2 regions of the Exiguobacterium sp. U13-1 genome follow, and region 1 is predicted to be linked to the other one. Evidence: riboswitches for the same ligand, from Rfam matches in the RefSeq annotation. Region 1 holds a riboswitch; the other holds the start of a gene.
What was found. Region 1 has a riboswitch for thiamine pyrophosphate ahead of ESP131_RS08555 (thiamine phosphate synthase). Riboswitches for the same ligand answer to the same signal wherever they lie in the genome.

Region 1 (7,700 bases):
TTGAACTCAGAAAAGACGCTTGTATTGATTGGGTTGTTCGTCCTCTATTTTGCTTATGTGATTTGGAGAAGTCTACGTTTATTAAAATGGAAAATTACGGTTTAAGGAGGACACTATGCGTTCGATAAAATATGTTTTACTTTTAGGCGTCATCTCTATCGTGTCTTTAGGAATTTATGTGGGACAAGTACTTTCGTTCGATAAGACGAAATTCGTCGTTGAAACAAAAAAAGGTGATCCAAACGAAGAAGTCGTCCGAAACATGCAACTTAGTCTTAGTGAGTGGGGACAAAATCCGAATGAATATAGTATTTCGATGAATGGGGATATGACGAAGGATAGTCAAACAATACTTTCGTTACTTTTTTATAATGAATCTAATTGGACCGATGCTCCACGATCGTTCCAACAATTTGCTTGGAAGAATGATACACATGTGTTTACAAAAGATTCGATTACATATGGAATCAATAGATTAAGCGAAAATAAACTTGAACTTCAGTATTGGAATGCGCAGACTAAGAAATTGACGAGCACAACGATTAAGCTGCCTGAAGATCAAATGAATAAACAGTTACGTTTTTCTCCGTTTCAACGAACAAAGGACAAGTTACTCATTGATGCGACCCCTCTTAATAGACAGATTGAAAGAGAATATATCTACCAAATCGATTTAAAAAAGAAAACGATAACTAAAATCAAATTACCTGACCGTTTAGGAAAAGGTGATACGATTCGATCGTTATACAATGGAAAAATGATTGTCGATCAATTAAAAGAATTGGAATATCCTGATGATTTTTTGTCTGAAACCGTCGTAAAGGATGGTCAACAAACAAAAGTATTAAAAGAATTCGATCAAGTCAACGAATCAAATGTCATAAATGATGGTAAATATTATCTAGGACTTCTTGAAATCTCTCTGAAACCATCGAGTAAGAAAAAGTTAAGATGGTTAATCTATGATGTTGAGTCAGAGCGACTAATTACCAAAACGATTAACCTCGAATCTCCTACATTAGAAGAAGATTTTTCCCATACGAGCTTTACTGTAGATCACGACCATATCTATTTCGCTTATCGAACGAAAAAAGATGAGGTCAAATCATTGGTGATCAATCCGGTGACATCTGAAATCGTTTACGAAGCTAATATTCAGAAACAAGGTTCGAAAAATAACATTTATCTAAATGAAGTCGTAACAAATTAATAAAAGTAACCAATTTCTACACATCACTTGAAACCTACCGTTTTCTTCCAACGTATAAAGACTATACGAAGGGGGGACTGACATGCAATTCTTGATTTTTGTCGTTTTCGCAGGTGCCATGTATTGGTTCTACTACAACTTCTTACTCGGGTATCGTAAGAAGAACATCACGCTGACGTTCGATGATCGGTTTTATTCACTCGACGAACATGTCTCAGCCATCGAACAAAAGCTCGCAACGGATGGGCACTCGGCACGTTATCTCGGTGACCGTCGTTTCGAAGTTGATGGCAAACCCTATCTGTTCCTCGAGCGGACAGTCTCAGTCGGCGGGGTTCCGACACAGCAGACGATTCTCGAGCAACAAAAAAAATAACTCTCCCGCGTACGGGAGAGTTTTTTCGTTAGACTGGAATCCGGTCAAGGGGATGCGGTTGCTGCGACGAACGATACCAGCGCATGATCCAGTGATCGATGCCGATATGATACGCAAAGCGTCCTGCAGCCAGTAAGGCGATTGACGCTGCTAGGAACAATGGGTTTAACGCAATCGTCCCAGCGAGTAAGTAATTGAGATTCATGATGCTTCCGACGACCAGTGCAGGAACCGTCAACAGACTAAGAATCAACAGGATCCCGACGACGAGTTCCGCGAACGGAATCAAGGCGTTGATCAGCCCGACGTTCGGTAAGGCGAGTTGCTCGATCCACGTCGCATACCACGAACTGACGAGTGCGTCTTCGCCAGTTGACTTCGCAAGCGCTCCTTCGAGAAACGGTTTCGCATCGAAGCCATTAATGTACTTACCGATTCCGGCGATGAACCACTGGATTCCGAGCCAGAGTCGGATGATCGTCAATAGACCGAGACCGATGATGTGTAATGCTTTCACTTTCAGACACTCCTCTACTACAACATAGTCCCCATCATACTGAAAAATCATCAGCGAGATGGGGACTATCATCATAACGTCATCGAACCGTCATCGACCTGTTACAAAAAAGGATAAGGTAACGGTTTCATGACCGTTGATCGAGGCGATGACTGATTGCAGTTAATAAAGCAGCAACGAGCGCAACCAGTCCACCGACGAGTGCCGTGTTCATCATCGGACCGTTCGCATAGACGATGCCACCGAGTGCCGAACCAAAAGCAATCCCGACGTTACTCGCAACCGGCATCAATGAAGCGGCGAGTCCTTTTGCTTCCGGATTGAACTTTTTAGCAAGGTCGATCAAGTAGATCTGTGTCGAAGTCGTTAGTAAAATCGACATCAACGACATCAAGGCGATGTTGAACAGACCAAGCGGAAGGGATGCTGTCGTGAAGTATAACGCAGCAAGAACGACTGCTTGCACGACGAAGACGAACCGTAAGCGTCCCATCGGATTTTTGCTAGCAATCTTTCCGGCAAGGATGTTACTGAAGATCGAGACGACGCCGTAAGCGAGCAAGATCGGACTGATCCACGTTTTCGCAATCCCAAGTTCTGTTTGAAGAATTGGTACGAGGTACGTGTAGACGACGTAGGTTGCCCCAAACCCAAATGACGGAATGAAGAAGGCGATCAGGATCCGTGGGTTGGCGAGCAATCCGAGCTGTTCCTTAATCGAACCAGAACCCGTCGATTGCTGGACCGGAACGATCTTTAAAACAGCGAGGAACGCGATTATTCCCATGACCGTCGTCAGCCAGAACGTGGCTTCGAAGCCAGCGTGTTGCCCGATGAACGTACCAATCGGAACACCTAAAACGTTCGCAAGTGTAAAACCACCGAAAATGAACGAGACGGCAACACCGCGCTTCGCGACAGGTACACCGTCACTTGCGACGACCATTGCGAGTGAGATCAAGACACCAGTCAGGATGGCTGTCAGAATGCGGGTTGCGAGCAATACTTCGTAACTTGGTGCAAAACTACTGGCAAGATTCAATAGTATCCAAGCAAGTAAGAGACGTAGGATCAGGCGACGCCGTTCCAGATGACCGGTCATCGACATGACGATCGGCGTACCAATCGCAAAGGAAATGGCAAAGGCCGAGACGAGCGTACCGGCTGTTGCGATCGTGATATCAAGGGCTGAGGAGATTTCAGCGAGGATCCCGACGATGACGAATTCGCTTGTTCCGAGAACGAATGTCAGGAGCGACAACGTAGCAATCAAGAGCCAATCGCGTCGACTTAAACGAGTAGTAGGTGACATGGATGATTCCTCAATTCTAGCGCTTGCGCGCGAAACTATGAGTAACAGGATAGCATGAAACGATTTCGTCGGGTATCGCAAAGCGAGATTTCGGGAAAAGAACCATTATTCGAAATAGCGTGTGAATTTCCAGGCTTGCTATTTTTTGCGTATACTACAGAAGAAGACTAATTATAAAGGAGTGGAAACGATGCAAGCGACAGTGACATGGAACAAACAGATGGGGTTTAGTGGACAGACGGAATCAGGGCATCATCTTGCGATGGACGCAGCACCCGAAAACGGTGGTGAAAACCAAGCACCACGACCGACCGAACTCTTGCTACATGCCGTTGCCGGCTGTACTGGAATTGATATCGTCTCGATTTTAGAGAAGATGCGCTTGACGATCACCCATTTCGAAATGGATATCGAAGGAGAACGGGCAGAGGATCATCCGCGACGTTTTACGTCGATCTCGATTCATTACCGGCTTGAAGGTGATCTCCCGGAAGATAAGGTCCGTCGTGCCATCTCGTTATCAAAGGATAAATATTGTTCGGTCTCGCAATCCCTGAATGCTGAGATTTCTGTCTATTATTCGATCAATGGTGTGCGGAGCGAGGATCCTTTGTGAAGAAAGTCGTACTGATCGGTTGCCTGTTGCTTGCAGGGTGTGCACAGGAGACGACGGAACCAACGAAACCATCACAATCAGAAACGAAGCAACCGACAGAAGAAAAGAAACCGAAACCTGAACCGACGAAAGAAGATCGACAACAAGCACAACTAAAGCAACAATTAAAAACGATGTCGACGTCAGAAAAGATCGATCAACTGCTCTACATCGGAGTCGCCGGCACGGAACTTTCAGCAGATGACCGGAAACTGTTAAAGACGCATGCGATTGGTGGGGTCTTACTGCTTGGCGGAAACATCACGTCGGAAGAGCAACTCTTGACGTTCACGCGTGCGATTCAAGAGACGAACCAAAAACCGTATGCGTTCGTCGGGATTGATGAAGAAGGCGGACGCGTCAGCCGGGTACCGGATCAACGATTACGTCTACCGACGAGTCAACGGATGGCGCAAGGAGCAGATGATGCGAAAATGGAAGACGTCGGACGTACGCTCGGACATTTGTCACGTTTTTATGGCTTCAACATGGACTTCGCGCCGGTCCTTGACGTCAACAGTAATCCGAACAATCCGATCATCGGCGACCGTGCGTTAAGTGCTGATCCGAATACTGTCGCGACGCTTGGTACGGCCCTGATGCACGGGATGCAGGAGACGGGAACGATTCCAGTCGTCAAACATTTTCCCGGTCACGGCAATACGAGTGTCGATTCCCATGTCGGGCTACCGAAAGTGACGGCATCAAAGGAAGAATTGAAGCGGACGGAACTGTTACCGTTCCAAGAAGCGATTCAAGAGGGCGCCGAGATGGTGATGGTCGCCCATATTCTCTATCCCGCATATGACGATACGAATCCGTCCTCGCTCTCAAAGCCGATCTTGACTGACCTCTTGCGTCAGCAACTCGGATTCAACGGTGTCATCATCACAGATGATCTCGTCATGGGGGCGATCACGAAACAATATGGTCTCGCGGAAGCGGCACGTCAGTCGCTCGTCAACGGAGCTGATATGGCGATGTTTTCAGAGGCAGGTGCTTACACAAAGGTTCATGCTGAAGTGATGCAAGCCGTCAAAGAAAAGACGCTGACGCCGGAGATGCTCGATGGCAAAGTGATACGCATCCTGAAGCTAAAGCAGACGTATGCCGACAGCCAAGAGCAACAGCGACCAACGAAATCGGAACTGATTCAGCAAGTGGAAGCGCTCAACTAGGACTAGCGAAGCAAAGCGACTCATGCTAGACTAATGGGGCAAGCCAATTAAACACGAAAAGACACTAGGGGAGTCTCCCAGCAGACTGAGACGGAAGTATCCGGACCCTTTGAACCTGATCTAGTTCGTACTAGCGGAGGGAAGTGGCTCGAAACCTTAGATATCCTTAGCGCTTCAGCGTATTTTCGGACCACTCCCTTCAACATCGGGAGTGGTCCTTTTTCGTATGGAAAGGAAGGACATGATGCGTTTACATCTCATTTCGACGGGCTCCATCCATCCGATTGACGAACTAAAGACCTTTCAATCCCTTCAACCTTATACGGATCAGCTGCATCTACGAGAACCGAACTTATCAGCGGCAGAATTACTGGATCTGATTGAAGCGCTCCTTGCGCACGGTTATTCGCCGGATCAGTTAACCGTTCATGATCGGGTCGATGTCGCCCATGTCACTGGCATCGGTGTGCAATTGACGCGACGGTCCTTGCGTGTCCGTGATGTCCGACGTCATTTTCCGAATCTCGTTATCGGGAAATCGGTCCATTCATTAGCAGAGGCACTGGCAGCTGAAGCGGAAGGAGCCGACCGACTGCTGTACGGTCATATTTATCCGACAGCGTCGAAGCCGGACGTGCCACCACGAGGTATTGACGCCTTGAAGCAAGTCGTCACCTTCACGACGAAACCAGTCATTGCGATCGGTGGGATTACACCAGAACGCATGCCTGAAATCGCAGCGACCGGTGTAACCGGAATCGCCGTCTTATCGGGTATTCTCGGTCAATCGGATCCACTCGCCGCCGTCAAGCATTATCAGGGGGTACGGGTATGACGAATCACATCATCATCGGCGGTGGAGTCATCGGTTTGACGCTTGCTTACGGTCTCGCCTGTCAGAATGAATCCGTCGTCGTCTTAGAACGCGGAGCAGGTGGACAAGGAACGAGTCGCGCGGCTGCCGGAATGCTTGCGACGGACATCGAGCTGAGAGAGGAATTGCATGCACTTGCCGCGCGAAGTCGACGTCTGTATCCGTTGCTTGCACGTCGTCTCGAGCGAGAGACAGGCATCGACTGTGGATACCGGGAACAACCATTTTTGTTAAAGCGTAAAGGACGCGAGCATCTGTTTCCAGCTGTCGGTCAAATCGATCCACGACGACTGACGACTGCATTGATGTATGCCTTACACGCACGTGGCATATCGATTGAAGAACAGGTGGAAGTCACACGCATCGAAGAGAGCGATGACTTCGTCAGGATCGAGTCGAACGCGGGAACGTGGACCGGACGAACGGTGACGGTTGCTGCCGGACGGGGTTCGCAAGCCTTGCTCGATACAGCCGGCATTTCGATTGCGACATATGGGGTCAAAGGGGAATGTCTCGCAGTTCGTCTCGCGGGTCAGCCGTTACGCTCGATCCTGTTTGACGACGCCGTCTACCTCGTTCCGAAAGCAGACGGTCGGATTTTGATCGGTGCGACCGAACTGCCGCACGACGAGACGGTCGGTGTCAGTGTCGCAGGGGTCACGTCATTGCTTCAAGCAGCAGAACGACTGTATCCACCGATTCGTGACGCGGTCATCGAAGAAGTCTGGTCCGGTGTACGACCACAAACGGCGTCCGGCTTGCCATATATCGGAGTCGCCGATTCATCCCGTCGGATCTTCCTAGCGACGGGGCATCATCGGCATGGCATATTACTCGCACCGGCGACAGCGGAAGTCTTGGTAAATACATTACGGTTGATTCAGAAGGAGGAAGTCCGATGAACATTACGATTAACGGCAATGACCACACGATCGATCAGATTGAAACGATCGAGGACATGCTCACGCAACTTGGCTTAGGGGAAAAGTTCGTCATCGTCGAACAGAATCGACAAATCATCGATCGCGTGGCGTATGGTCAGACGGTCGTTCGGGACAATGACACATTTGAAATCGTTCATTTCGTAGGAGGAGGATAAATATGCTGAAAATTGGAGAAAAGACATTTGAATCACGCTTGTTACTCGGAACAGGGAAATATACGGATGCTACCGTACAGCAAGAAGCAATCGATGCGTCTGCTTCACAAATCTTGACATTCGCCGTCCGTCGGCTCGATATCTTCGACAAACAACAAGCGAATTTCTTGGAGTCGCTTGATTTAGCGAAGTACGATTTACTGCCGAACACGGCAGGTGCGAAGACGGCGGAAGAAGCTGTTCGGCTTGCGAAGCTTGCGCGGGCATCCGGTATGTGTGACATGGTCAAGGTTGAAGTGATCGGTTGCGACAAGACGTTACTACCTGATCCGATCGAGACGTTACGGGCTTCTGAAGAATTACTCAAAGAAGGTTTCATCGTCTTACCGTATACGTCGGACGATGTCGTCCTTGCACGGCGACTCGAAGAACTCGGTTGTCACGCCATCATGCCGGCAGCGTCACCGATCGGTTCCGGG
Region 2 (7,700 bases), 790 kb from region 1:
ATTACTCGTCGGGAACGCCGAACGTGGTCTTGCCGTCGTTGCGGATGGTATGGGAGGTCATGCTGCTGGCGATATCGCAAGTGCGATCGTTCGCGAGGTATTTGAAGCATCCTTTTCACTCATGCCAAATCGTCCGATGGAATTGTCTGAATGGATAGAACAACGTGTAGCCGAGGCGAATGCCCGGATTCTTCAGTTTTCAAAAGAAGAGCAACTTGCGATCGTCGGAACGACCATTGCCTGTGTGTGCTGGGTCGAGGATTTGCTCGTCATCGGTCATGTTGGAGATAGTAGAGTCTATGCCCTTGAAGGTACGGCGTTAAAACAATTGACGGACGATCATTCTTACGTCAACATGTTACGACAAATGGGGGAGCTTTCGGATGAGGAAGTCGAAAATCATCCACGTAAGAATGTCATCACACGGTCGGTCGGCTCGAACGAAACGGTCGAAGTCGACATTCAAGTCAGAGATGCTCCAGACTATGACCTCGTCCTCGTTTGTAGTGACGGATTGACCGATGAAGTACCAGATGATGTCATCGAACAGATCATCTTACAGGATGAGCCGCTTGATGAGATTGTCGGACGATTGGTGAAAGAAGCGAACGCTCGAGGAGGCGCGGATAATATTACGATTGCCGCCATCCGGTTCAAAGAAAGAAAGAGGGTCTGAATATGCGATACGGAGATCGATTAAATGACCGCTACCGCATAGAACGGCTAGTTGGAAGTGGCGGGATGGCGAATGTCTATCAAGCCTATGATGAGATTTTAAAGCGTCATGTTGCCATTAAGATTTTACGAACTGAATTTTCGCATGACGAACAATTCATTCGTCGATTCGAACGTGAAGCACATGCTGCTACCAGCTTGAATCATCCAAACATCGTTGCCGTCTATGATGTAGGCGAAGAAGATGCCATCTATTACATCGTCATGGAGTATATCGATGGTATGACATTAAAAACATTTTGTGAAAATCAAGCATTACCTGTGCCGCAGGCAGTTGATATCATCGCTCAAATTTGTGATGCAATCGATCACGCCCATGCACACCGGATTATCCATCGCGATATTAAACCGCAAAACATGTTGATTCGAGAAGATGGTACCGTCAAAGTAACGGATTTCGGAATTGCTGTGGCGATGTCGAATGCGACGCTGACGCATACGATGTCCGTTCTTGGGTCCGTGCATTACTTTTCACCGGAACAAGCAAAAGGTAAATTTGCGGATGAGAAGTCGGATATCTATTCACTTGGTGCTGTCTTATACGAACTTGTTACAGGACAAGTGCCGTTCGAAGGGGATTCACCGGTCGCGATTGCGCTGAAGCATCTGCAAGATACACCGCGTCGCCCATCCGTCTTGAATCCGAAAGTGCCACAAGCGCTTGAGAACTGTATCATGCAGGCGCTCGCGAAAGCACCGCATGACCGCCAACAGTCCGTCGCAGCCTTTAAGGCAGATATGGTGACGGCGTTGTCTGACGAACGGGCAAGTGAAGGCATTCGAGGTGCAGAAGAGGATGAGATGGAAAAGACGATGGTCTTGTCACCCGTCCAAGTGCCAGAAGAATCAAAAGCGGAACCAGAATCACCCGCCGTCACGACTGTTCAACCGAAAACACCGGAAAAGAAAAAGAAAAAACGCTGGTGGATCGTTCTCTTATTGCTCGTTTTACTCGGTGGAGCGGCTACGACGTTTGCGATGTGGCCGGATCCAACGGTCACCGTACCATCTGTCGTCAAGACAGATGGAGACGATGCGGAAACGAAGCTTGAGAAACTTGGATTCGTCGTCGAGACGACAGAACGAAATAGCGATACAGTCGATGAAGGCGATGTCATTAGTCAGACACCGCGTGAAAATGCACAAGTCAAAAAGGGTTCGACGGTCAACTTGGTCGTCTCTACAGGTAGTGCTCCGGTCGAAGTACCAGATGTGACAGATGACGCTGAAAAAGAGGCGATTGCAACATTAAAAGAGGCTGGATTCGCAAAAGTCGAGGTCGAACGTGAAAAGTCGGATGAAATTGCGCGAGGTAATGTTATCCGGCAATCGATCTCTGCTGGAACGGAAGTGATTGCAAAAGAACAGACGATTACGATCACTGTCTCGGAAGGAACGTCATCCTTTGAATTGAAAGACTTGACGAACTTATCGAGTGATGAAGCGAAAGCGTATCTCGATGAAATGGGTCTCGACGGTACGTTTGAACAAGAATTCTCGAGTGATGTCAAGCTCGATCAAGTCATCCGTCAATTCCCACAAGCAGGGGCACAAGTCGAACCAAACGACTCTGTGACCGTCTTCATCTCAAAAGGTGAGGAAGAAAAAACGGTGACGGCAACGTTCCCTGAAAAGGTCGTCTATGATGCGGTCAGCGAGAACGAGGACGAGGAACCACCGAAACAAGTCATACGGATTGAGACGGAAGACGCGAAAGGGAAGCGGACCGTCATCGAGGAATCGATTGATCAAGATGAGACATTCGACGTGCCGGTGACGATTGATCCAGGAGAAGAAGGAAAAATTACGATCTATAAAGACGATACGGTGTATCGTTCAAAAACCATCACGTACAATCAAGCAAAAGACGCACAATGAATGTGATGAAAAAGGAGTGCATAGGATGACGGAACAACGCATCGAAGAGAATCGAGAAGGAACGATCATACGTCTGCAGGGTGGCTTTTATGATGTCATGACACCAGAAGGAGAGGTCCGTTCACGGGCAAGAGGGAATTTCCGAAAACGCGGCATCAGTCCAGTCGTCGGAGACGAGGTCGTTCTTCATATCGAAAGTGAGACAGGATATATTCTCGAAGTGAAGGAGCGGGACAACTTTTTAGTACGCCCTCCAGTCGCGAATATCGACCAGGCATTGCTCGTCGTCTCGGCGGCAGAACCTGATTTTTCAGCGCACTTGCTCGACCGATTTCTCGTTTTGATCGAAGCGAAGGAAATTCAACCCGTCATCCTATTGACGAAGATGGATTTGCTGGACGATGTCAAAGGACCGGCTGTCCGAGAGGCGATTGCCGCTTACCGGAAGATTGGGTATACGGTCATCGAGACATCAAGTGAGACGTTGGCAGGTATTGAGCAAGTCCGTCCGTTACTTGCTGGAAAAACAAGCGTTCTCGCCGGACAATCCGGTGTCGGGAAAAGTTCATTGCTCAATGCACTGGAGCCCTCTCTTGATTTAGAAACAAGTGCCATCTCGAAATCACTCGGACGCGGACGTCATACGACTCGCCACGTCACATTGATGCCGCTTGCCGAAGGATTGATTGCCGATACGCCAGGTTTCTCGAACCTCGATTTTCCGTATGATATGGAAATCGAGGATGTACGGTGGAGTTTCCCTGAATTCGTGGCTGTACAAGATGATTGCAAATACCGAGGTTGCTTGCATTTGAATGAACCCGGTTGTGCCGTCAAGGAAGCCGTCGAAGCCCAAGAAATCATGTCCTCTCGTTATGAGAACTATGGTATGTTTATAGACGAAATCAAGAATCGAGCCCGGAGGTATTAAAGATGATTAAAATTGCACCATCTATTTTATCAGCAGATTTTGCGAATCTCGAACGCGATGTTAAAGCAGTCGAAGCAGCAGGCGCGGACTATATCCATTTTGATGTCATGGACGGTCAGTTCGTACCGAACATCTCATTTGGATTACCTGTGCTTAGCAGCTTACGTCAAAAGACGGATATGATTCTCGATGTCCATTTGATGATCGACCAGCCAGAACGTTTCGTCGAGGATTTCGTCAAAGCAGGGGCGGACATCGTGACGTTCCACGTCGAAGCGACGAATCATGTCCATCGTGTCTTGCAACAAATCAAAGCAGCGGGCGCAAAGGCAGGGGTCGTCTTGAATCCCCATACGCCATTATCAACGATTGAACACGTCCTTGAGGATGTCGATATGGTTTTATTGATGACGGTCAATCCGGGCTTCGGTGGACAAGCCTTTATCGAGCGTGTCATGCCGAAACTTGCAGCACTCGCGCAAATGAAAGCAGATCGTGGTCTGACATTTGAAATCGAGATTGACGGTGGCGTCAATCCGGAAACGGCAAAGCTTTGCATCGATAACGGTGCGAACGTTCTCGTCGCAGGATCAGCAATCTACAATGCACCAGATTATGCGGAAGCGATCACTAGCATTCGTCAAGGGGCTGCCGTATAATAAGAACGAGAAAACGAAATATGATGACCGCAAGGGGTGTCGCTTGAAAAGCGGCTGAGAGGAGTCTTTTAGACTTTAACCCTTCGAACCTGTTCCGTTCAAACGGACGTAGGGATGTGGCGCACGCAGGCAGTACGGCGTTCGTCGTACTGCCTTTTTGCGTCCTCTCGTACAATGAAGGAGGAAAAACAGCATGAAACGGTTACAAATGATGATGGAAATTGCCATCTTCGCCAGTCTCGGAGTCGTCTTTGATTTACTGATTCCATTCAAAATGCCACAAGGAGGCTCAATCAGCTTAGCGATGCTACCGATCTTCGTCATGGCATTTCGCCACGGTGTCGTCGGAGGGGTCGTCACGGGAGCGCTTGTCGGTACGATTCAATTGATGTTCGCTCCACAAGTTTTGACGATCGTTCAACCGATGCTTGACTATACGATTGCGTATGGTGTCGTCGGATTAAGTGGTCTGTTCGCGCGTCAAGTCAGACTAGCCGCGCGCAATGGACAAAAGAAAAGCTTGATGGCGTTCGTTCTCCTTGCGACGTTATTAGGCGCAGGACTCCGTTATATCTGTCATGTCATCAGTGGAATCGTCTTTTTTGCCGAGTATGCAAAAGGTCCAGTCGTGGAGTACTCTTTTGTCTATAACGCAACGTATATGGTTCCTTCGTACATCTTATGTGGAATCGTAGCAGGAATTCTATTTACGACTGCGCCACGCTTACTCCGTTATTCGGCACGAGGCGTCTGAGATGCGGGCGATTCTCGTCTGTGCCGGTCCGCGAGAAGAAGCGCCGGATTTACGGACGTTTTGTCAGCCAGGTGACTTTATCGTCGGTGTCGACGGTGGTGTTCAGACGATTGAATCGTTTGGGCTGACATGCGACCTGACGATTGGTGATTTTGATTCGCTTGGTTATGTACCAGAAGGGGCAATCGTTCATCCGGCCGAGAAAGATGAAACGGATCTCGAACTGGCACTTCGTACAGTCTCAGAGAAGAAACAGTTTGAGGATACCTTCATTATCGGGGCGACAGGTGGGCGGCTCGACATGACCGTCCAAAATGTCTATTTGTTGAAGCGATACCCAGAGGCACGACTCGTGACGAAACGAGAAGAGGTACGATACTTGGCTGAGGGAACGTATGCAGTCGAAGCAGGGAGCTATCATTATCTTTCGTTCATTCCACTCGTACCATCGACTTTAAGCTTATCCGGAGTCAAATATCCACTTGATGCACATCCAGTACCGGTCGGAGGTTCCTTGACCGTCAGTAATGAATGGTGTGCGTCAGAAGCGAAGGTAGAGCTCCATCAAGGAGAACTATTGATGATGCGGACGCTTAAGGAATAGCACAATCATAGGAAAGAGGCCGTGGATGACTCCGCGGCCTCTTTTTAGATGAAATTATTCTTCGAGTTGAGAAGGGGCGACACGGATGTCGCTTTGAGCGGATAGATGTTTTCCTTTGACGAAGAGATGATAACTTCCCCACATGACAAGGAAGAAAGGAACACCGATGTATAGAGCGATTCGTTGATCCGCTTGAAACGCAAGACTGACGAGGACGACGACGTTAAGTGTCAACGAAATCAGTGGTAACACCGGATAGAGTGGTGTCTTGAATTTCAGTTCGGATACATCGTGTCCGTTTCGGACGAACTGACGACGAAATGCAAGCTGAGAAGCAGAGATTGAAATCCAGCCGACTTGAGCCCCGAGTCCGGCTAAGGACAAGAGCCAAATGAAGACGGTATCTTCTGCGAAAAATGCGGTCAGAAGCGATAACATCGCGAACATCATCGTAAAGAGCAACGCCCGCATCGGCACACCATGTGCATTGACGTAAGATAATTTCTTTGAAATCATCCCTTCTTGCGCCATTGCCCATAACATCCGAGTCGCCGCATATAATCCGGAGTTTCCGACGGACAATAGTGCCGTCAAGACGACGATGTTCATCAAATCAGCAGCGTACGGAATACCGATCGCATCAAAGACCATGATGAACGGACTGCTGACTCCGCCAGCTGTTTCATACGGAATTAATGCACCAACGATCGTAATCGATAAGACGAAGAAGATGAACGTCCGCCAGACTGTATTGCGGATGGCTTTTGGAATCGATTTTTCTGGCGTGTCGGACTCCCCAGCCGCAACACCGATCAATTCCGTTCCTTGGAAGGCGAAGTTGACAGCAATCATCGTCGTCAAGACGCCAAGAATCCCGTTTGGAAACCAACCGCTTGCCGTAAAGTTCGCGAATAACGAGGTTGGACGATCTGCTTCCATCGGTAACCAGCCGAACCAAGCAGCGCCACCTAGAATGATGAAGAAAAGGATCGCGAGGACCTTCAAACTCGAGAACCAGAATTCGGCTTCACCGAATGCTTTGGCTGAGACGGCATTCAGACCGAACAGTAAGACCGTAAAGACGGTACACCAGACGACGACGGGTACATTCGGAAACCAGCGGTCCATCAAACTGCCAGCTGCCGTGATTTCGAGTGCGACCGTCACGGCCCAGCCGAGCCAATAAATCCAACCGACGGCAAAGCCAATTCCTGGTCCAATGAAGCGGGTCGTATAGGTCTGGAAGGACCCCGAGACCGGCATATAGACCGCTAATTCCCCTAGACATAACATCGTCAGATACATGATGGTCCCACCCACGATGTAACTGAGGACCGCCCCGAGAGGTCCTGCTTGTGAAATCGTTAATCCTGACCCTAAAAATAAGCCTGTCCCGATGATTCCCCCGAGTGAGATCATGAACAGGTGTCGACTCGTCATCTCTCGTTTGAGTTGCATGATGACTTCCCCCAATTCTGACAAAATAAAGTACGTTCCTATTGTAAGCGTTTTCAATAAAAGCGACAATTAGTTTATGAGAAAAATAAATGAGGGTATAAAAAAACCGGAAGGGAAGATTCCCATCCGGTGGTTGCGCCTTATACGCGTTCGACTTTACCTGATTTAAGAGCTCGAGCTGAAACCCAAACCTTTTTCGGCTTACCGTCGACGAGGATACGTACTTTTTGTACGTTGACTCCCCAAGTACGTTTTGTTTTGTTCAATGCGTGTGAACGGTTGTTACCCGACTTTGGCGATTTCCCAGTAACGTAGCATTTACGTGCCATGCGTTCCGCCTCCTTTTATGTTGTTTTGCGTTCGTCCTAATAGACACTTTGCTATCTTAGCATGGTGTCAGGGCGGTTGCAACATAAAAAAAGTAGCTGACAAGAAAAAAACTTGACAGACAACCTCGAAATTTAAAATAATGGATGAGGATGATGGTAAAAGTTCATTTGACCGCTACTATTTTTCACTTATTCATTGTATAGTCAGTACGGCGACTTTTCAATAGTAGGTCCTTATAGTAGAATTATGAGAAGAATACAATATTCAAAGGGGGCTACTCAGGTGGCGATCGAGATGAAAACGACCTATGGAAAGATTGATGTAGATAATGATGTCGTTGCGCAACTTGCG

Region 2: linked by a shared signal. The riboswitch ahead of thiT (energy-coupled thiamine transporter ThiT) and the one ahead of ESP131_RS08555 (thiamine phosphate synthase) in region 1 are both predicted to bind thiamine pyrophosphate.

The regions. Positions count from the first base shown of each region.
Region 1 covers NZ_CP015731.1:1,680,318-1,688,017, forward strand. The annotation lists gene ESP131_RS08520 (hypothetical protein) at 1-105, shown strand, start outside; gene ESP131_RS08525 (hypothetical protein) at 116-1,210, shown strand; gene ESP131_RS08530 (hypothetical protein) at 1,293-1,586, shown strand; gene ESP131_RS08535 (DoxX family membrane protein) at 1,615-2,103, opposite strand; gene ESP131_RS08540 (MFS transporter) at 2,231-3,415, opposite strand; gene ESP131_RS08545 (OsmC family protein) at 3,606-4,031, shown strand; gene nagZ (beta-N-acetylhexosaminidase) at 4,028-5,248, shown strand; TPP riboswitch at 5,305-5,407, shown strand; gene ESP131_RS08555 (thiamine phosphate synthase) at 5,490-6,083, shown strand; gene ESP131_RS08560 (FAD-dependent oxidoreductase) at 6,080-7,024, shown strand; gene thiS (sulfur carrier protein ThiS) at 7,021-7,221, shown strand; gene ESP131_RS08570 (thiazole synthase) at 7,224-7,700, shown strand, end outside.
Region 2 covers NZ_CP015731.1:2,469,716-2,477,415, reverse strand. The annotation lists gene ESP131_RS12970 (Stp1/IreP family PP2C-type Ser/Thr phosphatase) at 1-676, shown strand, start outside; gene pknB (Stk1 family PASTA domain-containing Ser/Thr kinase) at 679-2,613, shown strand; gene rsgA (ribosome small subunit-dependent GTPase A) at 2,639-3,544, shown strand; gene rpe (ribulose-phosphate 3-epimerase) at 3,547-4,203, shown strand; TPP riboswitch at 4,226-4,335, shown strand; gene thiT (energy-coupled thiamine transporter ThiT) at 4,397-4,957, shown strand; gene ESP131_RS12945 (thiamine diphosphokinase) at 4,959-5,561, shown strand; gene ESP131_RS12940 (amino acid permease) at 5,616-7,019, opposite strand; gene rpmB (50S ribosomal protein L28) at 7,160-7,348, opposite strand; gene ESP131_RS12930 (Asp23/Gls24 family envelope stress response protein) at 7,632-7,700, shown strand, end outside.